DNA from 3 places in the Frankia sp. BMG5.60 genome. Region 3 is predicted to be linked to each of the others. Evidence: predicted binding sites of a transcription regulator. Region 3 holds the regulator's gene; each other region holds the start of a gene.
The links. Region 3 encodes LexA, which represses DNA repair genes until DNA is damaged. Its sites were predicted from a motif close to CGAACNNNNGTTCG; they were not measured.
Positions count from the first base shown of each region.

Region 1: the regulator LexA is predicted to act here: its motif matches at 2,596-2,609, upstream of dnaB (replicative DNA helicase).
Region 2: the regulator LexA is predicted to act here: its motif matches at 4,330-4,343, upstream of AC5R91_RS16785 (HNH endonuclease signature motif containing protein).

Region 1 is NZ_CM182091.1:4,884,184-4,891,151, reverse strand. Features, by position in the region: gene dnaB (replicative DNA helicase) at 1-2,560, opposite strand, end outside; gene rplI (50S ribosomal protein L9) at 3,287-3,733, opposite strand; gene rpsR (30S ribosomal protein S18) at 3,745-3,981, opposite strand; gene AC5R91_RS20080 (single-stranded DNA-binding protein) at 4,032-4,571, opposite strand; gene rpsF (30S ribosomal protein S6) at 4,635-4,961, opposite strand; gene AC5R91_RS20070 (hypothetical protein) at 5,204-5,419, opposite strand; gene AC5R91_RS20065 (hypothetical protein) at 5,652-6,761, opposite strand; gene AC5R91_RS20060 (glycosyltransferase 87 family protein) at 6,952-6,968, opposite strand, start outside.
Region 2 is NZ_CM182091.1:4,122,983-4,129,950, reverse strand. Features, by position in the region: gene AC5R91_RS16805 (hypothetical protein) at 1-56, opposite strand, end outside; gene AC5R91_RS16800 (group II intron maturase-specific domain-containing protein) at 53-328, opposite strand; gene AC5R91_RS16795 (IS30 family transposase) at 357-1,349, opposite strand; gene ltrA (group II intron reverse transcriptase/maturase) at 1,370-2,416, opposite strand; gene AC5R91_RS16785 (HNH endonuclease signature motif containing protein) at 2,976-4,055, opposite strand; gene AC5R91_RS16780 (hypothetical protein) at 4,581-5,657, opposite strand; gene AC5R91_RS16775 (hypothetical protein) at 5,786-6,271, opposite strand; gene AC5R91_RS16770 (hypothetical protein) at 6,531-6,968, opposite strand, start outside.
Region 3 is NZ_CM182091.1:6,209,658-6,216,625, reverse strand. Features, by position in the region: gene nrdR (transcriptional regulator NrdR) at 372-1,157, opposite strand; gene AC5R91_RS25455 (LysM peptidoglycan-binding domain-containing protein) at 1,534-1,839, opposite strand; gene lexA (transcriptional repressor LexA) at 2,511-3,269, shown strand; gene hflX (GTPase HflX) at 3,399-4,859, opposite strand; gene AC5R91_RS25440 (helix-turn-helix domain-containing protein) at 5,220-6,242, shown strand; gene AC5R91_RS25435 (VOC family protein) at 6,167-6,577, opposite strand; gene dapF (diaminopimelate epimerase) at 6,667-6,968, opposite strand, start outside.

The DNA.
Region 1 (6,968 bases), 1.3 Mb from region 3:
CCTGGAAGGCGACGGTGACGGTGCCGGTCGGCCCGTTGCGATGCTTGGCGATGATGAGGTCCGCCTCGCCGGCGCGCGCCGACTCCTTCTCGACCGTGTCCTCCCGGTAGAGCAGGATGACCGCGTCGGCGTCCTGTTCGAGGCTGCCAGACTCGCGCAGGTCGGAGACCTGGGGGCGCTTGTCGGCCCGCTGCTCGGAGGCGCGGTTGAGCTGGGAGATCGCCACTACCGGCACGTCGAGTTCCTTGGCCAGCAGCTTCAGCGACCGTGAGATCTCGCTGACCTCCTGCTGGCGGCTCTCGACCTTCTTCGGCGACGACATCAACTGCAGGTAGTCGAGGATGACCAGACGCAGCTCGTTGCGCTGCTTGAGCCGGCGGGCCTTGGCCCTGATCTCCATCATCGTCAGGTGCGGGCTGTCGTCGATGAACAGCGGCGCCTCGGCCACCTCGCCCATCCGGCGGGCCAGCCTGGCCCAGTCGTCGTCGGTGAGCCGGCCGGTGCGGATGTTCTGCAGCGACACCCGCGCCTCGGCCGACAGCAGCCGCATGGTGATCTCCATGCGGCTCATCTCCAGCGAGAAGATGACCGAGGTCAACCCGTTTTTGATCGACGCGGCCCGCGCGAAATCCAACCCCAGCGTCGAGTTGTGCGTCGGGACACAGGTCTCGCCCGCGAGGTAGAGATGATCGGGGCTGTCGACCTCGACGCATCGGACCGGCACAGACACGATCGACCGGACATCCGTGATGTACCGCACCCCCGCCGCCTGGCGTCCGGTCGGCCGCAGTCGGGCAGCCTTGCGCGCAAGCCGGAAGACCTGATCCTGGGGAGCGAAGTTCACAGTGAAACAGATGGACGTTTCCTCCGACTTTCCCCGTACCCGCTTCGCCATGACGGCCGCCTGATAGCCCAGCGAGAGAACGAGCTCACGCACCTCTCGGGCCAGCCTCGGGTTGGTGGAGGCGAACTGGGCGGTTGACCCGTCGCTCGCCACGGTGCCGTCGGTGTCCAGCAGGCCTGCCAGCAGGTCACGGCGTTGCTGCTCGCTCGCCCGCAGATAACTGGCCGGGATGTGCTTGTCGCCCAGCACGCCGAGGGTGCGCAGCCGGGCCTGCAACGGCCCGGCCTGGGCATGGCAGGAACGGCAGCGCGGCCCGAAGCTGGTTGTCCGGCCCCCGCAGTCCACGCAGCTTCGAGCCGGAAGCGGCTCCGCGAGGAAACGCGGCTTGCCCCCGCAGGACTGGCCACAGGTGCGGACGCCGGGCATCGCGTTGGTGAACGGCCGCCCACACACCATGCAGGCCCTCTCGGTCACCGCAGGCCGCCGCAGCCCCAGTCGATAGCGGTACCTCGCACCGGTGCTGCCCACGACGTCGTAGCCCCGACGCCGGATCTCGTCGGGAATCTCAGGATCAGCCGAGGTCAGGCTCGCGCAGGCCGACGTTCCGTCACCGAGCCAGACTCCCAGCACATAAGGGTCGACCGGCAGGTCGACCGGCGGCAACTGGAACGGGCCGGCATTGCGCACCGCGTGGTTGCAACGACGATCGGCAGTCCGACAACGCAGGGTGCGGGCGATCTCCTCCGTGGTGACCGGTCTGGTGAGCGTCGCGGAACGGGAGCCCGAACGAACCGCGCCGCCAGGGCGACGCTCCGCCCGGGTCTGCGTGATCCACTGATGCTGACCGTCCGCCACGATCACGGACCCGTCGGAGAACTCGACCTCGTAGCACGGCCGGCCGTGCATCACATCGGTGGCGGCGACGACTCGCGTCGGCCGCCCGTCGGCACCGATCAGCATGTCGCCGACGGTGACGCGGCCCATCGTGGTCCAGCCGGTCGGGGTGGGGAGCGCAGTGTCGAGGGCCAGCGCCTTTCCGACGGCCGGGCGGGCCGCGACGATCCAGAGCTGGCCGCCGTGCAGGCCGTTCGTCAGCTCGTCGAGGTCCACGAAGCCGGTCGGCACGCCGGTCAGCGCGCCTTCCCCGCGGCCCTGGATCGACTCGATCTCCTCCAGAGCCGGGTTGAGCAGCTCTCCCAGCGGCAGGTAGTCGTCGTTCGACCGCCGCTCGGTGACCTCGTACACGGCGGCCTGAGCGCGATCCACGACGTCGCTGACGTCGGGGGCGGCGCCGTAGGCGAGCTGGACGATGCGGGTGCCCGCCTCGGCGAGGCGGCGCAGGACCGCCTTCTCGGCGACGATGCGCGCGTAGTAACCGGCATTCGCCGCGGTGGGCACGCTCGAGATCAGGGTGTGCATGTACCCCGGGCCGCCGACCCGCTCCAGCAGGTCGCGGCGGCTGAGCTCGGCCGCGACACTGATGACGTCGGCGGGCTCGCCCCGGCCGTACAGGTCGCCGATGACCTCGTAGACGAGTCCGTGGGCCGGGCGGTAGAAGTCCGCCATCCGCAGGACCTCGACGACGTCGGCGATGGCGTCCTTCGACAGCAACATGCCGCCAAGCACGCTCTGCTCGGCCGGAAGGTCGTGGGGCGGGGTTCGCTCGAACTCCGCGCCGCCGCCTGCGCCGCCACGCGAGATCTCGGTGACGCTCACGACGTACCCTCCCCGCTCTCCCGCAGATCCAGATTCGAACACATGTTCGTACACATCAGGGCCGCGGTCAACGGGCCACGCCGCCGTGCCCCGCAGATCCCGGCCACCCGTCGACCCCCGTCACGCCGCGTCCGGTCCGGCGGCCGACCGACCGCCGGACCCCTCGACCGACCCACCCTCGGCTGCTCGCCCCACCGGCGTCCCCGCCCCGGCGTCCCTGCCTCGACGATCCGGCTCGGCAGTCCGGTTGACAGTCCGTTCCGGCCGAGTCGCCATCTGGCGACCGATCGCACCGCTACGCGACCCGTGCACCTGGTGAGCGGCCGCCGAGCTGGCCGGGCGAGTCCGGCGGACCCAGTCTGGAGGGTCCGACCATACGGATCGACGAGCACCCCCACCAAAAAGTTATCCACAGGCCCATGTGGAAAAGCTGTGGGTAACCTGCCTGAACCTGGGGAGGAGCTCGGGACAGCGGCTCGCGCCCTGTGGATAACAAGGATCACAAGACGGAGGGTCCGCAGGTACAGCAAGCACAGCCGACCCGCCTCCTGTGGATAAAAAGGGGCGGAAGAAAGTTCGTCGCGCACCGGTCCCGCAACGACGAACTCCCCCGGACCGAGGACCACCGCTGGGGTGGGTCGGCCGGGGGAGTTCGTCAGTCCGGGGCATCCGCGCCTCGCCGGCGAGGCGGCGATGCCGCCTCGCCGAGGGCCGGTGCCGCCGGTCCTATGCCTTCTTGACCTGGAGCTTCACCGAGGCGGTCACCTCGGGGTGAAGGTGCACGGCAACGGTGTACGCCCCGAGCGACTTGATCGGCGTGGTCAGCTCGACCCGCCGACGGTCCAGCTCGGGACCGCCCGCCGCGGTGACGGCCTCGACCACGTCGGCCGCCGTCACCGAGCCGAACAGCCGGCCTTCCTTGCCGGCCCGGCTGATCAGCTCGACCTTGAGGCCACCGAGCTGGCCGGCGATCTCCTGGGCGTGGCCGAGGTCGCGGACCGCCCGAGCCGAGCGGGCCCGCTTGATCTGCTCGACCTGGCGCTCCGCGCCCTTCGTCGCGAGGATCGCGTACCTGCGCGGCACGAGATAGTTACGCCCGTAGCCGTTGGCGACCTCGACGATGTCACCCGGGCTGCCGAGGCCGGGGACCTCCTGGGTCAGGATGAGCTTCATCCCGCCACCCCCTAGCGGGCCGAGGCGGTGTAGGGCAGCAGCGCCATCTCGCGGCTGTTCTTCACCGCCGTCGCCACGTCGCGCTGGTGCTGGCTGCAGTTGCCGCTCACCCGCCGGGCGCGGATCTTGCCCCGGTCCGAGATGTACTTGCGCAGCAGCGAGGTGTCCTTGAAGTCGATGTACTCGACCTTGTCCTTACAGAAGACGCAAACCTTCTTCTTGGGCTTGCGCACGGCCGCCTTGGCCACGGAAGTGCTCCTACCTCGTTGTGTCGACCGCGAGGACGACGAGCGCCCGCTCAAAACGGAGGCTCGTCTGAGTAGCCACCGGCCGGCTGCTGCGACCAGGGGTCATCATTCGGAACTCCGCCGGCCGGCGCGCCGGAGGGGACGCTGGCGGGCGCGCCGTAGCCGCCACCACCGCCGCCACCGCTGTAGCCACCGCCACCACCACCACCACCGCTGCCGCCACCGCGGGCGGCGCGGACGACCTTGGCGGTCGCGTAACGCAGACTTGGGCCGACTTCGTCGACCTCGAGCTCAATCACAGTGCGCTTCTCACCCTCGCGAGTCTCGAACGAGCGCTGCTTGAGCCGGCCCGTGACAATGACCCGGGCGCCCTTCTGCAGCGACTCGGCGACGTGCTCGGCGGCCTGACGCCAGATGGAACAGCGCAGGAACAGCGCCTCGCCGTCTTTCCACTCGTTGGTCTGGCGGTCCATCGTGCGCGGCGTGGAGGCGATGGTGAAGCTCGCCACCGCGGCGCCGTTCGACGTGAACCGCAGCTCGGGGTCGCTGGTCAGGTTGCCAACGACGGTGATGATCGTCTCACCGGCCATGGGCGCCCTCCCGGATGTCGGCGGTCCACGACGGCGAGGAGATCGCCGTCGCCGCGGACCGGGTCATGCCGCCACCCGGCGGCTCTGGCGAGGCTTCTTCGGCTCGGGAAGCCGGATGACCTTCGTGCGGATGACCGACTCGTTCAGGACGAGCTGACGGTCGAGCTCGGCGACCACGTCCGGCTCCGCGTGCAGATCGATCACCGCGTAGATGCCCTCGTTGCTCTTCGCGATCTCGTAGGCGAGCCGGCGCCGCCCCCAGATGTCGACCTTCTCGACCACACCGCCGCCCTGCCGGACGACGCCAAGGTACTGGTCGAGAGACGGCGCAACGGTGCGTTCCTCGAGATCCGCGGCAAGGATCACCATGAGTTCGTAATGACGTGCCAAGTTGAACCCACCTCCTGTGGACTCAGCGGCCACGGATTCTCCGTGGCAGGAGGAGCCGTGGAACGGATCTGCGTCGCCGCGGACGCGCGCGGCGACGCAGATCCAGGAGGGATCGTCCACCGGCACATCCGGACGATCAGCAGTGCACTGCGGCCGCTCGCGGCAGGCGGACGATCTCGACGAGATCACCGGCTGACCAGCGAACAGACGCGTGCGCCGACGCACGGCGTGTCCCGATGAGCTTACTCGATCCTTTTCGGCGTCCCGGGCGCCCCGACGGCCAGGACCACACGCAGCCAGGCGGTCGCCACCCCGGCCAGGCAGACTAGATCAACCGAGACGAGCAACCCGCGCAGGTGCCGCGACGGAGCGGGATCCGCGATCGCCAGCCCGAGCACCACGAGCGCGGCCAGGCCCGCGAGCCCGGCCGCCAGTCGGGCGAGGGAGTGCGGACCCATGCCTGCGGCGCCGCCCGGGCGACCGTCGTCCGAGCGGCCCTCATCGGACGAAGCGTCCACACCGGCCCCGGATCCGACGTCAGGCCGACCCGGCCGGGGCTCCCCGGTATCCACCGCATCGTCCTTTCGTCACCTGGCTCCGACGCGGCGACGCGCGCGTCAGCGACATCGTCGCGCATCCCCCGTCTGGACGGTCGTACCGCCGCACCGACATCCAACGCGTCGGGCAGGGTCAGTCGACCCACTGCCCCTGGGTGAAGGCGATGACCAGCGCCGCCATCACGGGAACGCACAGAGACAGGTACACCGGCGCGACCCGGGGACTGCGCGCGGCCGCCCGCGCGAGCAGTAGGTAGAGCGGGAAGGCGACCAGAATTCCGCGGATGCCCGAGGCGTAGTAGTTCGTGCACGCCATGATCGTGGTCATCACGCCGACGAAGGTCGCCTCCCCCCACCGCTGGCCGACCAGCAGGACGACCGTCAGCAGCACGCCGACGACCACCGCGAGCAGCTCCCCCCGCCAGAACCACACGAAGGTCGACGCCCCGTTGCCGTCGGTTGCCGACCCCCAGGTGGTCGCCCATCCGGACCAGGGCCAGTCGGTGCCGCGATGCCAGCCGTCGCGCATGGCGTCGGTATAGGCACCCCAGCCGCCGGTACGCGCGCGCAGGTAGCCCAGGTAGGCGAGGACCGGGATCGGCGGAAGGGCCAGCGACAGCGCCGGCCAGGCGAACACCGGCCGTCCCGCGGCGCGCCGGCCGACGACGTACTGCACGGCAAGGGCCACGCCGAAGGCGACACCGCTGATCCGCGTACCCGCCGCCCCCGCACCGAGCAGGCCGGCCAGCCACCAGCGCTGCCGACGGGCGGCCAGCCAGGACGCCGTCGCGAACGCCAGGAACAGCCCCTCCGAATAGGCGGCGAACAGGAACACCGCGTAGGGGAAGGCGATCAGGCTGACGACGGCGAACCTCGCGCCCGTCGGGCCCACCTCGTCCGCGGCCAGGCGCCAGAGCGCGGCCACGGTGACGGCGCCGGCGAGCAGGGAGACGACGAGACCGGCGGCGATCCAGTCCGGCACGACAAGATGGACACCGCGGATGGCCAGCGGCAGGCCGGGAAAGTCGACCTCGGTGCGGTCCGAGTAGGCGGGGGAGAGATAGCCGTACCGGGCGACCTTGGTGAACAGGCCGACGTCCCAGCGGTCCCAGAGGGTGCGCAGCCCGGGGGCGTCGCGGGCCGGACGCGAGGTCAGCGCCCTCGCCGCGGCGAGGGAGAGGATCGCGACGGCGATCCGGCTGCCGAGCCAGAGCGGCAGCGTGGCCCGAACGGACTCCGGCAGGCGGGACCAGCCCGAACGGACGGTGCCGGTGAGGCCGCGAGGGGCGGCGAGTTCGTCTACGCCGCCCCGGCTTCCCGATCCGTCCTGCTCCCTGTCGTTCCGCGTCCCCTGACCGGGCCGCTCCCCCTGACCGATCGGGTCCCCAGGACCGATCTGGTTCCCATGACCGATCGGGTCCCCCTGAGCGGCCTCAGCCACCAGCGGATC
Region 2 (6,968 bases), 2.1 Mb from region 3:
GGCGGGATTTTCACCCGCCGCCGCTCGCAGAACCGTGCGTGACAGTCTCCCGTCACACGGCTCCCGTTGCCGCGCCGCTCGGGAGCGCTCCGTGACGCCAGTGTGCGAACAGGTCCGGGATGTTGCTGGCGATCTGGGCGAGTCGCCTCCGGGCCTTTGCTGGCGCGCGGTGCAGGTGCTTGTATTTCCGGCATGCCCACTTGACGAGATGCGGATTGATCCGATCCGCCAGGAAGCTGGTCAACAGGGATTTGTAGAAGTGCCCGTAGTAGTTGATCCAGCCCGTCACGATGGGGTTGATCCACGCGGCGAGCTGCCTGAAGTCCAGGCTGGGGCGACCTCAACAGGTCAGTGCATCAACCGCTATGCGATAGTAACAGCTGATCTAGCCTTTCGGCGGGCGTTTCCCACTCCAATGTCTGACGCGGCCGCCGGTTGAGGAGATCGGCTACGCGGTCGAGCTCCGCCTGTGTGTGCTCCGACAGATCAGTGCCTTTCGGAAAGTACTGGCGGAGCAGCCCGTTGGTGTTCTCGTTGCTCCCTCGCTGCCACGGAGAATGCGGGTCGCAGAAGTAGACCGGAACGCCGGTGGCGACGGTGAAACGGGCGTGGTCGGCCATCTCTGTGCCCTGGTCCCAGGTGAGCGACCGGAAAAGTTCCTCGGGTAGCGTCCGGACCTTCTGGGAGAGGATGAGCGCGACCCGGTCGGCATATCGGTCGTACGGCACGCGGGCGAGCATGACGAAACGCGTCTGGCGTTCGACCAGCGTGACGATCTGACTCTTCCCGCCCTTTCCGATGATCAGGTCGCCTTCCCAGTGCCCGGGCACCGCACGGTCGGCGACCTCGGCCGGGCGCTCGGAGATGCCGACCATGCCGGCGATCCTGGCCTGCTTCGGCCGGGTCGACCCCCGCGGCCGGCGCTCCGCTCGGCCCGACCGCAGCGCGAGCTTCAGCTGCGTGTTCAGCTCGCCGCGCGCCTGGACAAAAAGCGTCTGGTAGATCGTCTCGTGCGACACGCGCATCTCCGGGTCGTCCGGGAAGTCCTTCTTCAGCCGATTCGACACCTGTTCCGGCGAGAAGTCAGCCGCCAGCCGCTCGGCCACCACGTCGTGCAGCCGGACGTGCGTCTCCAGCTTGAACGCCTTCGGTCGCCGACGCTGCCCGTCGGCGCGTTTCTGCGCGTCCGCGGCGCGGTACCCGGCATTGCCTCCGTTGCGCGAGACCTCACGGCTGATCACCGACTGGTTCCGGTCCAGCCGCACCGCGATCATCCGGTGTGACAGTTTCTCGGCCAAGCCCCTGGAGATCGACTCCCGCTCCTCCAAGGTCAACTCGACGCCGCGCACTCAGCCCTCCGATCGGTGGATCACCTTTCTACCAGGACTGATGCACTGATCATCTGAGACCGCCTGGTGCAGCGGCCGAGTCTCCATCCTCGGACTAGCCGGGACATTGCTTTCCCGGCTGCCTTGCTGAACGCGGGAAGGAAGCCGAGTTTCCATCTTCCGTCCCTGAGTCGCGCGCAGCGTGGCCGGAACGTGTACCCGAGGAAGGTGAATTCCACGGGGCTGCCTGGGCGGCGCTCACGGCCGTCCTGATGGCAGTACACGACCCTGGTCTTGTCCTGGTTGGTCTTGAGGCCGAACTTCCACAGCCTCGCGGCGATGACGTTGCGAATGTACTTCGCTTGCTTCTCGCTGCGACAGTGGACGACCACATCGTCGCTGTACCTTTCGAACCTGACCGTGGGTTGCGTCCGGGCCATCCAGGCATCGAACGCGTAGTGCATGAACAGGTTCGTGAGCACGGGAGAGACGGGAGACCCCTGTGGGGTTCCTTTGTCTCGTTCCCGTAGGGAGCCGTCGGACATCTGGACCGGTGCGGTGAGCCACCGTTGGACGTAGAGCGTTACCCATCGGTGGTTGGTGTGGCGTTCCACGGCCAGCAGGATTTCCTGGTGCGGCACGGTGTCGAAGAACTTGTGGATGTCGAGGTCGACGACCCACGCTTGTTCCCAGCACCGTTTCCGGCAGGTCGCCACCGCGTCCAGCGCCGAGCGTCGGGGCCGGTAGGCGTAGGAGTCCGGGTGGAAGATCTTCTCTCCCTGGGGCTCCAGCACCATCGCGACCACGGTCTGCGCGACGCGGTCGGCCACGGTGGTTATGCCGAGCGTCCGCGTTCCTCCTGCTGGTCTCGGGATCTCCACAGCCCTCACCGGCGCCGGGAAGTAGCTTCCCGACGACATCCGGTTCCAGACGCGGTAGAGGTTGTTCTTCTCGTCCCGCGCGAACTCCGCCAACGACTGCTCGTCGACGCCGGCGGCACCCTTGTTCGCCTTGACTTTCTGGTATGCCTCCCAGACGAGCTGTTTCGGAATGTCAAACGACTTTCCCGAGGACGCCGCCTCGACCATCCGGTTCCTCCCGTTCCCGGTTGACCTTCGATCGGAAGCCTGACAACCCGCCCCCTTCGCTCCGCCCCCATTACAGGAGCTTCGTCGCTACTACGGGGCGGTCCGCCCCCCTGCCCCGTGACCGGTACTCTGCCCCTCACGGCTCTTCACCGTTCGGAGTCCTCCCTCTCGCCGACCACGTCAACCCGCGGCCGTCGTTTCCGGGGCGAGGGGTTCTACCGTTCCGTGCTGAAGCCTGGACCGGGCTCACGCCACCTAAACGCCGGACACCGCCAGGGCAGTAGACAGGCACCTCCCTGACTGCTCCCGGGATAAACACCAGACCCCGGTTTTGATGTCGTCTTATGCGTTACGACGCTTCGTCGGTGGTTCACGGTCGTTCGTCTTCCCGGCCCGTACCTGCCGCCTCTCGGGCGACGTTTCCGTGTCGCTCACCACCCCGCCTCATTCAACGGAGCGGCACCCGGTGGTTTGAGACCTTCTCCTGTAAGACGATCCCGAAGGGCCTACCTTCATCTTCAGCACAGCACCACAACGTCGAGGATCCGCTTCTACATCATTACCTCTCAGTCATGTTCGGTATCGCACGGTGGTGGCCGCAGAGCAGGACGAGGTTGTGGAGGGCGGTGACCCCGCCGTGTGTCCAATAGGTCACGTGGTGTGCTTCGCGCCAGGAGGGTGGCCGGTCGCAGCCGGGGAAGGTGCAGCCTCGGTCGCGGGCGGCGAGCGCGCGGCGTAGCTGGGGCGGCACGACGCGGGTTGATCGTCCGACGTCGAGGGGGACGCCGGCGGGATCGAGGATGATCCGGCTGATTTCGGCGTCGCAGGACAGTCGGGCGAGGGTGCTGTGGGGTAGGGGAAGTCCCCGGCTGGTCAGGGCGGGGGTGGCGCCGCTGGCGAGCAGGGTGTTCCAGTGGATGGTGACGGTCAGGTGTGGGCGTACCCCGCCGCTGTCGGGAACGGCTGCGGCGTTCAACGCGCGGGTGATCAGGTTGATGAGGGCGTCGGCGCGGCGGCGGGTGGGGGTGCGCCGGTCGGGGGTGCCGTCGGTGGTGGGCTGGGGGGCGGCGAGGCTGTCCAGTGCGGTGCGCAGCAGGGCGGCGGCTTCGGCGTCGAGTTCCCCGTTGATCACGGTGGTGCCGGTCGGGGTGTCGGTGAGGGTCAACCGGCGGATGTCGGCCGGGTCCGGGCTCGGCTTGTCCCGGCCGTTGTTCCCGCCACCGGCACCGCCTGCTCTGCCACCGCTGCCGGTCTTGCCGCCATCGCCACCGCCACCAACGCCGCCGCCGCGGCTGCCGCTGCCGGTGCTGGGGTTGGTGTGTTTGTCGGTGTGGGGGTCGTCGCCGCCGGGGGAGGTGTCGGTGGTGGTGAGTGTTTCGCGGAGGCGGGCGGCGAGTTTGACCAGGTGGATGGGGTCGAACTGGTCGGCGAAGCGTAGGAGGGCCTGTTCGGCGGCGGCCCGCTGGTCGGGGGTGACTTCGGTGGGTAGGGTGCGCATGGCCTCGCCGATGACCACGGCCTGTTCGGCGGTGATGGTCCCGTCGGCCAGGGCCGCGCCGGTGGCGGTGCAGGCGGTGGTGTCGCGGGCGAGGGTGACCTGGCGTCGCGGGTGGTCAGCCGCAGCCGGTCGCGTAGCCAACCCGCGAGATCGGTGGCGCCGTGGCGCACGGCGAAACCACGATCCTGGGCCTCCACGAACAGCCGGCCCCGCACGGCGGCGACCCGGCCGGTCGGCCGGCTCACCCCCTCGATCAGTCCTTCCGGTTCCCCGTCCGACAGCTGCCATGCCTGCGCGGTCAGCAGCCCGTCGACCTGCCGGGAGATCGTGGCGAGGCGGGCTGGCGGGTCAGGGCCGTCTCCGAGGTCGTCGTCGAAAACCATGGGTCAACGGTAGAACAACACAGGCCGGATGTCGAACATATGTTCGTACGCTGTGGGCGGAGACGACACGGGAACCAACCCGCACCCCGCACGCCCGGGCAGCTCCGGTCGGGCCCGGATCCCGACCTCGACCTCCTGCCCAGGGACGACCGCGCCCCCTTGGAAACCGCACCCCCTGGACGGGGCCGCACCTGACCGGCTGCGGACGGCATCCCTTGCTCCACGGGGTCGGGACGAGGGGCTCCGAAGGCCGCCCGGTCACCGTGGTCTGGGGTGAGGCTGGCTAGGACCGGCGGGCCATCTTGATGGTCTTCTCCAACTGGTCGCGATCCACCTCGGCGACCCGCCCGTTCGTCGGCACGGTCGGGATGTGGCCGCCACCGAGCACCAGGTCGGTGGTGTGGCGTAGGCCCATGTCCTTCTGCTCGACGTCGAGGATGGCCTCCTCGACCCGGTAGAGCTTCTCGATCTGCGACACCTTCGCCTCGACCTGGGCGGCGACGATGCGCAGCCGGCGTTCGGCCTTGGCCAGGCGCCGCTCCAGCCGCCGGTCGACGATGTTCGGCATCGGCTCGTCGCGCTCCGTCGGGTCGTGCAGGTACAGCTCGACCGCCACGGCGACCAGCGGGATCAGCGCCTGGAACAGGATCACCGCGCCGCCGGTGCTCTCGCCGGCCGTGCCCTGCGTGCGCACGAGCACCCCGGCGATCGACAGCAGCAGGAAGATCGCCGTGGTCAGGCTCAGTGCCAGCGGGGACGACTTCGACTCGACGAGCTGCTCGCGGATGTCCAGCTCGATCTTGAAGCGGCCGGCGTCGGCGTCGGCGAGCATCTGCTTCTGGGCGCGGGCGAGGATGGACGCCTTGATCCCGTGCGCGAGCGCCACCCCGGCGATGAAGACGGCGACGCCGAGCAGGCCGCCGAGCCACCACTCCGGGCCGTAGCCGCCGACGTCGGCGAGCACCGCGTAGGACTGTGCGAACACGTAGAAGTCCAGCGCCGCGAGCAACGTCAGGACGACCGTGCGGGCCGGCCCCGCCAACGCCATCTGCGGGATGCGCTCCTGCACCCCGACGCTGCGCCACAACCGGCCCTGCTCGACCTTGTTCTTGATCAGCTCGGTCCGCCGCTCGCGGCGCTCGGCCCGGGAGTCGATCTCCATCCGGAGCTCGGCGATCAGCTCCTCCAGAGTCCGCCCGTCGGCCCGGACGGAGGCCCGGACCTCCTGGACCTCCGCGTCCTCGAGGCTCTTGAGGACCTTGGGGCGGGTCTCCGCGCCCGCCAGCGCGATGTCGGCGTCTCCCACCCGGCGGATGAGCTGCTTGGCCAGACGCCCTGGCTGGTTTCCCCTGCGCAGCACCGTTTCAGGCTCCTACTTTTCCGATGTCGGTCCCGGTGGGCGGTTTAGTCGATGGGGGATGAGCGGTGAGTCGAGGGGATGAGCGGTCAGTCAATGGGGATGAGCGGTCAGTCAATGGGGATGAGCGGTCAGTCAATCGGGCGAGCGAAGGTGCCGCCGACGAAGCAGAGCATGGCGCAGACGATGCCGAGCACCGAGGCGACCATGGCCTCCCGCGCCCCCTGCTGTTCGTCGCCGGAGAAGACCATGGTCAGCACGAGGGTGCCGACGCCGACCACGGCGCCGACGGCGCCGAGCATGAAGCGGCGGGCGATCGTCTCCCGCGGCGGCAGGGTGGACAACGCGTCGATCGGGGCGATCCGGCCGGCCCGAGCTCGGTTGCCCACCCGGCGCCGGATGTCGCGCAGTCGGAAGGTGTTGCCGGTGATGAAGAAGCTGAGCGCCGTCACGATCATCGATCCAGTGACGGAGACCTTCGCGAACGGGGACGACAGGGTCAACCAGACCCAGATCTCCAGCACCGCGAGCATGACCAGGCAGCCGGTGATCACGACCGTCGATCGCATCAGTGCCGGGCTGAAATGCTGGTCCTCGGGCTCGTGTAGAACGCCCATCGGTCGTCTCCTCGGCTTGAGTTCCACCGGCGCCGTCGTGGCCAGCAGCGGTTCGGATGGATCGGCGTGGTGTGTGCCGCGGCGGTTGCGGACGGGATGCTCCGGGAGCTCGGGGACTGCCGCGACGAACGTGGGCGGACGGGCGGCTGGGACGGTCGGGTCGGTCGGGTCGGTGGGGATGGTCGGGATGGCCTGGTCGGTGGGGATGGCGGGGTCGGCGGGGTCGGTGGGGATGGCGGGGTCGGCCGTGATGGTGGAGCTAGCTGCAGTCACTGCTGATCCGTCGACACAGCTCGCCCTTGAGGTAACGGGCGAGATCCTGCTGCGGCCGATCCGCCGCGCCCTCGTTGACCCCGAGGAACCGGACCTTGTCGTTGCCCACCGCGGTGATCTGCTGGGTTTCGAAGCACCGCTTCACCAGCGCCTCGGCGATGGACGCGGACGCCTTCTTACCGTCGACATTGAGGCAGTCGGAGTCCTGACCGGTGCCGAGCAGGTCGCTCCAGACGAGGACGGTCACGTCGGTGACCTTCACGTCGGGTGTGGAGCGGACGGTGTTGAGCTCATCGTTGATGCCGGCGAGCAGACCCGTGGCGCTGCCCTTCGTGCTGATCCGCTCGGTCTGGACGACGTGGTCGATCTCCGTGCCGAGGGCCTTGGCGGCGGCGACCCGATCCTTCTCCTCGCGCCGGTTGTT
Region 3 (6,968 bases):
ATCGGCGCGCGCTGGCGCACTGGTGGTGGCATCCCCGCCCGGGCCCGGTCCACTGCACGCGTGGACGGCGGACCGCGGGCGAATCGGCGTATCGGCCGACGCCGAACCCTGGGGTCGACCGGGTCCGGCGGCAGCGACACGCATGACGAACACACCGGCCCCGGCGGTCCGGCCCCCGTCCCCGCGCCGTCCGCCCACGGGCGCGGCCGGGTAGGGGTCGCGAGCAGGACGCGCGAAACCGGGTCGCGCGGGATCGGACGCCCACGCCGGCCGGGTCAGGTCGTCCCGTCCAGACGGGAACGGGCCGGCGGGGCGGCGAGCTGCTAGCGGGACGGGCGGGACGGGGCCTCGGCGGTCCCGCGGCGGCCCCGTCAGGTGCGGGTGGCCGAGGCGCCGCGCACCCGGCCGACCTCGTACTCCCCCGTGATCGGCTCGGCCCGGCCGAGCCCGCCCTCGACGATGTTCAACTGGTTTCCGCCGCCACGGCGGCCCGGGGTCTCCGGCTGCTCGCGGACGGCGGCGGGTGTGTCCCGGCCTGGGCGGCCGGGGCGTGGGGTATCTGAGTCGGCCCGCCGGCCGCCGGGTGGGGGGCCTTCGGGACCGGCCCGCTGCGACGGGTCCGCCTGGTCGGTGAACGCTCCGCCGGCGGGACGGACGGTTGGATCTCCCAGCTCGTCAAGGTCGTCGAGGTCGGCGCCGCGGCGGGCTCCGGACGTCTCGGCCCGCAGCGCCGCGATCGCGCTCTCGAAGTCGCCGAGCGACTCGAAGGCCAGGTACACCGAGGCGAAGCGGAGGTAGGCCACCTCGTCGAGCTCGCGGAGCGGGCCGAGGATCGCCCGGCCAATCGCCTCCGCGGGGACCTCCGCCGAGCCCGAGGAGCGCACGGCATCCTCAACCCGCTGGGCCAGCAGAGCAAGATCGTCGTCGCGCACCGGCCGGCCCTGGCAGGCCTTGCGCACACCGGTGATCACCTTCGCGCGACTGAACGGCTCCGCCACGCCGCTGCGCTTGAGCACCCGCAGCGACGCCTCCTCCATGGTGGTGAACCGGCGACCGCACGACAGGCAGGATCGCCGCCGCCGAATCGCCGAGCCCTCCTCGGCCTCCCGGCTGTCGACGACACGGCTGTCCGGATGCCGGCAGAACGGGCATCGCACGCGATACGCCTCCTTCGTCCGGTCCGGCGCGGCCACCTGGCGCGGCGGGACAGCGAGCCGACCCGCGCCTCCGCACCGGCCGAGCCGCCCCTGTGGACGGCCGCCCGCACCTCTGTGGAAAGCCTGTGCGCAACCTGTGGATGACTTACACCCGCATAAGCACCAGATGTTGTGTCTAACCTAGCGCACAACCCCAGTGATGGGGACACCGACCCCCCGCGTGTCACACCGGGACATCAGCCCGCGGGGGCGCGACAACCCTGCGCGAGGGCGCCGCACCCGCCCGCTGCCGCCGGGCACCGGCCCGTCACGGCGGCGAGCCGCCGAGCGCCGATCGGGACCGGACGGTGGCGGAGCGGACCGGCCGACCGGAGGGTCAGCCCAGCAACAGGAACTGGCCGGGGGTGAGCTCGACCGAGGGGAGATGGTTGATCCGCATCAGCCGATCCACGACGGCGCGGGTGTCGGCGTCGGGATCGAGCGCGACTGCGATCTCCCACAGCGTCTCCCCGGCGAGGACCAGGTGACCCCGCGGCGGCTCGCCGGACCACGCGATCGAGGCGCGCGGCAGGACGACCACCAGCACCGCGGCGATCGCCAGCGCGACGACGGCGACCACGACCACCCGGCCGCGGTGGGTCAGCCGCAGCGGCGGCAGCGGCTCGCCGGCGGCGCGGCGCACCGGCGGCCGGGATCCTGATCCGCGGGCAAGCCGCCGCGGCGGGCCCGGCGACCGGGATCTCCGCGACCGAGATCCCGGCGCCTCGGACCTCGACGCCTGAGACCTCGACACCTGAGACTTCGACACCTGAGACTTCGACGCCTGGGACTTCTGCGCCTCGGACCTCGTCGCCCGGGGAACCGGCGCGTGCGAGGGGCACGCCCTCGGAACCGGCCTCCCGGCACCGACCCTGGCGGCCGGCAGGGCCACCCGCATCCGCGCCGGACCGCTCGCCGGCCATCCCCCGGCGCGGCGCACCGCCCGCTCCCGGGCGGCCGCCAGATCGACCACCTGTGTGGTGTGCGCGCTTTGCACGGCTTCCTCCCAAGGCGCCCCGGACCACGTCGTCGACGCCACGAACTCCCGTTCGATCGAACTCCTGATCGATTGTCACACCGGAGTCCCGCCAGGGAAAGGGACACGCTCGAACAGACGTTTGAGATTCCGCGACCGGGCGGTTACCGTCGAGACGATCAGGTTTGCACCGGGCGGTCTCCCCCGGTCGCGGACAGCCGGGTGCCGTGGGGGGTGCCGGTCTCGCCGGGCGAGGCCGACAGCCGCGCGCACGTCCAGCGCGCGGCCGAGCGGCGGCCCACCGGCGACAGAGTAGGCGACGAGGAGAGCGGTAGGCGATGACCAGCCAAGGCAGGGGTACACGCCGGGGCGGGGCCCGCGGCAACGTGCGGGCCTTTCCCGAAAACCCCGCGGACGCAGCCGGCCTGACCCCCCGGCAGCGCAAGGTGCTCGAGGTCATCCGGGCCGAGGTGGAACGGCGCGGGTACCCGCCCAGCGTGCGGGAGATCGGGGAGGCGGTGGGGCTGACCAGCACGAGCAGCGTGGCGCATCAGCTCAAGGTGCTGGAAGAGAAGGGCTACCTGCGCCGGGACCCGAACCGTCCGCGGGCGATGGAGGTGCTCAGCCCCGATCGGCCGCGGCGCAAGGCCGACTCCGGCGCGGCGGCCGTCGTGTCGACGTTCCCGGGCGCCGCGGCCCCGGCCGGCGCGAGCGGCGAGGGGTCCGCGGCCTACGTGCCGGTCCTCGGGCGGATCGCCGCCGGGGGGCCGATCCTGGCCGAGCAGGCGATCGAGGACGTCTTTCCGCTGCCGAAGGAGATCGTCGGCGAGGGCACCCTGTTCCTGCTCCGGGTCGTCGGCGAATCGATGATCAACGCGGCAATCTGTGACGGCGACTGGGTGGTGGTGCGCCAGCAGCCGGTCGCGGACAACGGTGAGATCGTCGCCGCGATGATCGACGGCGAGGCGACGGTCAAGCGGCTACGGGTCCGCGACGGCAAGGTCTGGCTGCACCCGGAGAACTCGACGTTCAGCGACATCCCTGGCGAAGAGGCGACGATCCTCGGGCGGATCGTCGCCGTGCTGCGCCGGGTCTGACCGTGGACGGCCGGCCGCGCGAGGCGGCCGGCCGATTCGGCTGCCGTGGACCGGGCGGGTATGCTCCGCCGACCGCGCCGACGGCGAGCTCAGCGCCGGTCCCGGCGCGGCGGATCAGGGCTGGACGGGTCAGGGCTGGAAGGTGTGCAGTTCCGCGGCGAGCGACGGCGACACCCTCGCGAGCAGTCGGGTGCCGTCCGCCGTGTGCTCCAACTCGAGCACTTCGCCGTGAGCGTGTACCCGCGAGACGAGATCGCCCCGCGTGTAGGGGACGAGGACCTTCATCTCCACGTCGGGGTGGGGGACTCGGTCGCACAGAGCGTCGACGAGCGCGGTCAGCCCCTCCCCCGTGCGCGCCGAGACGAAGACCGCGTCGGGCGCGAGCTGGCGCAGGCCGGCGAGGACGGTCGACTCGGTGGCGTCGACCTTGTTCACGACGATCAGCTCGGTCACGTTGCCCGCGTCGATGTCGTTGAGCACCTCGCGTACGGCTGAGATCTGGGCGGCCGGGTCGGGGGCGGAGCCGTCGACGACGTGCAGGATGAGGTCCGCGTCGGCGACCTCCTCCAGGGTCGAGCGGAACGCCTCGACGATCTGGTGCGGGAGGTGCCGGACGAACCCGACCGTGTCGGTGAGGGTGAACGCCCGGCCGTCCGGCAGGGTCGCGCGCCGCACGGTGGGATCCAGCGTGGCGAACAACGCGTCCTCGACGAGGACGCCGGCGCCGGTGAGACGGTTGAGCAGCGAGGACTTGCCGGCGTTGGTGTAACCGGCGATCGCCACCGCGGGCACCTCGCCGCGCCGGCGGGCCGACCGCTTCGTCTCCCGCACGGTTGCCATCCCGGCGAGCTCCCGGCGCAGACGCGCCATCCGCGCGCGCAGCCGTCGGCGGTCTGTCTCGATCTTCGTCTCGCCAGGTCCGCGAGTACCGATGGGCGCGCGCCCACCGCCGCTGGCCGCGGCGCGGGACATCGACTCACCCCAGCCGCGCAGGCGGGGCAGCATGTACTGGAGCTGGGCGAGCTCGACCTGGGCCTTGCCCTCCCGAGACGTCGCGTGCTGGGCGAAGATGTCGAGGATGAGCGCGGTCCGGTCGATGACCTTGACCTTGACGACCTCCTCCAACTGGCGTAGCTGGCCCGGGGTGAGCTCGCCGTCGCAGATCACCGTGTCCGCGCCGGTCGCGGTGACGACCTCGGCGAGTTCGCGGGCCTTGCCGGACCCGACGTAGGTCGAGGCGTCCGGCCGGTCGCGTCGCTGCACGAGCGCGTCCAGCACGACCGAACCCGCCGTGGTCGCGAGGGCGGCGAGCTCCGCCATGGATGCCTCGGCCGACCGCAGCGAACCCGACGTCCACACGCCGATGAGGACGACCCGCTCCAGCCGCAACTGGCGGTACTCGACCTCGGTGACGTCGTCGAGCTCGGTGGCCAGGCCGGGCACGCGGCGCAGTGCCGCGCGCTCCTCCAGGTCGAAGCCGTCCCCCGAATCGTCATAGAAGCCCGAGAGGTACGCCGAATCCGAATCGGCGAGGTCGATGAGGGATCTGTCGAAAGTGGACGCCGTCAGGGCGTCGGCAGGAAGAGTCATACCATCCGTTCTCAACGCGGCTCGCTGCCGCGAGATTCCGCGCCGCTTCGTCCGGCCAGGTCACGCTCGCGGGTTCCGGCGACCTGATGAGGTCCGCGGGCAAGCGTCGGCGCGGGGCGCCGACCGCTTCCCTCGCGGATTCATCCCGTCTCCCACCAGGGTCCCACGCCGCCATGACGATCGCGAACGGTTTCCGGGCTGGCACACCGTGACCTTCGCGCCGGACCGGACGGGCACCTGGACAGGACGGGCACCTGGACGAGACCGGTGCCCCCGAACGGGACCGGCGTTTGGACGAGACAGGCGCCCCGAACGGGACAGACGCCCGCACGGTACGCCGGGCCGCGTACCGTCGACGCCGTGTACCGGGAACGGCCGACGACCCGGCTGCCGGCGACGCTCTGGTCCGCGCAAGGCCCGTCCGGGCCCACCAGCGACCTCGATCGGGCGGGTGCCAGCCCGCTGCGGCGGCGCCTGCCGGCGGGCAACCCGGCCGCCGACGGACGGGCCGCGCAGGTCCACCGGATCCTGCCCGACGGCTGCATCGACATCATCTGGAGCTCCGACGGCCGGTTGATCGTCGCCGGCCCGGACACGGTCGCCACGCTCGCGAGCTGGGCGCCGGGGGTGTGCTACCTCGGCCTGCGCTTCGACCCCGGGCGCGGGCCGGCCCGGCTCGGGGTGCCCGCCGCGGAGCTGCGCGACCGCCGCCCGGACCTTGCCGACCTGTGGGGCGCGGGTCCGGCCCGCCGACTCGCCGAACGGCTCGCCGACGCGGGCGATCCGGCGCTGGTGCTCGAGACGTGCGTCGCCGCCCGCCCCCGCGATCCGGGACTGGGCGATCCGCTGGTGCCGGCGATCGTCGCCGGAATCCGGGCCGGGTCGCCGGTGGCGGATGTGGCGCGAGCGGCCGCGCTCAGCGAACGCCAGCTCCTGCGCCGCTGCCGGCAGATGTTCGGGTACGGCCCGAAGACGCTCGCCCGCATCCTGCGGCTGCAGGAGGCGCTGAGCTCGGCGCGGACCGGCCGGCGCCTGGCCGCGGTGGCCGCCGACGCCGGCTACGCCGATCAGGCCCATCTGGCCCGGGAGGTGCGCGCCCTGACCGGCGTCACGCTGACCAGCCTGCTCGACCCCGCCCGGCCGAGCAGCCCGGCACCGGCGGGTCTCGCGGAACCCCTGGAACCCCCGGGGCCCCCGGGGCTGCCGGGGCTGCCGGGGCTGCCGGGGCTGCCGGGGCTGCCGGGGCTGCCGGGGCTGCCGGGGCTGCCGGGGCTGCCGAACGAGGATGGGCCTGCCGGCCCTCTCGGTCAGGGCGCCGGAACGGCGGGTAGCGGGGCGAACAGGTCGACGTGGTTGCCGTCCGGGTCGAGGACGGTCGCGTAGCGCTGGCCCCAGAAGGCGTCCCAGGGCGGCAGGTGGCCGGTGTGGCCGGCGGCGAGCAGGTCGGCGTGGAGCGCGTCGACCTCGGTGGGGCTGTCGCAGGCGAAGGCCAGGCTCACCCGCCCGGCACCGCCGGTCGCCGGCGCCCAGTCCGGGTCGAAGGAACGGATCGTCTCCTCGGTGTCGAAGGCCAGGCGCAGCCCGCCGGGCAGGGTCACCTCGACGTGCGGTTCGGCCTCGGCGCCGGCCGGCGGGTCGAGCCCGAGCAGGCGGTAGAAGGCGAGGCTGCGGGCCATGTCGGCGACGATCAAGCCGATGAGGTTGAACGTGGATGGCATGACCGCACCGTAGGACGCCCCAGGGCAGGCGGTCTTGTCGAAAACGGACGTCGCCGTCGGAGGACACGCCCGAGGTCCCCCGGAGCGGGTCAGCGGGTGGGAGAGCCGGGCAGCCCGGCGGCCGCCAGGATCTCGGTGGCGTCGGCGACCCCGGCCGCGTCCGCGCTCGCGGCCGCACCATGCCCGTCCAAGGCCGCCGGCCGCGGGGCCGCCGGACGCAGGGCCGCCGGACGCAGCACGCCGTCGAAGACCAGCTCGGCCGGTCCCCGCAGCAGCACGGTGTCGGGACGCCAGACGACCACCAGGCCGCCGCCCGGGACGTCGACCTCGACCTCGACCTCCGGCGGCGGCGCGCCGGCGCCGTCACGCACCCCCGACGCGGCCGACGGGC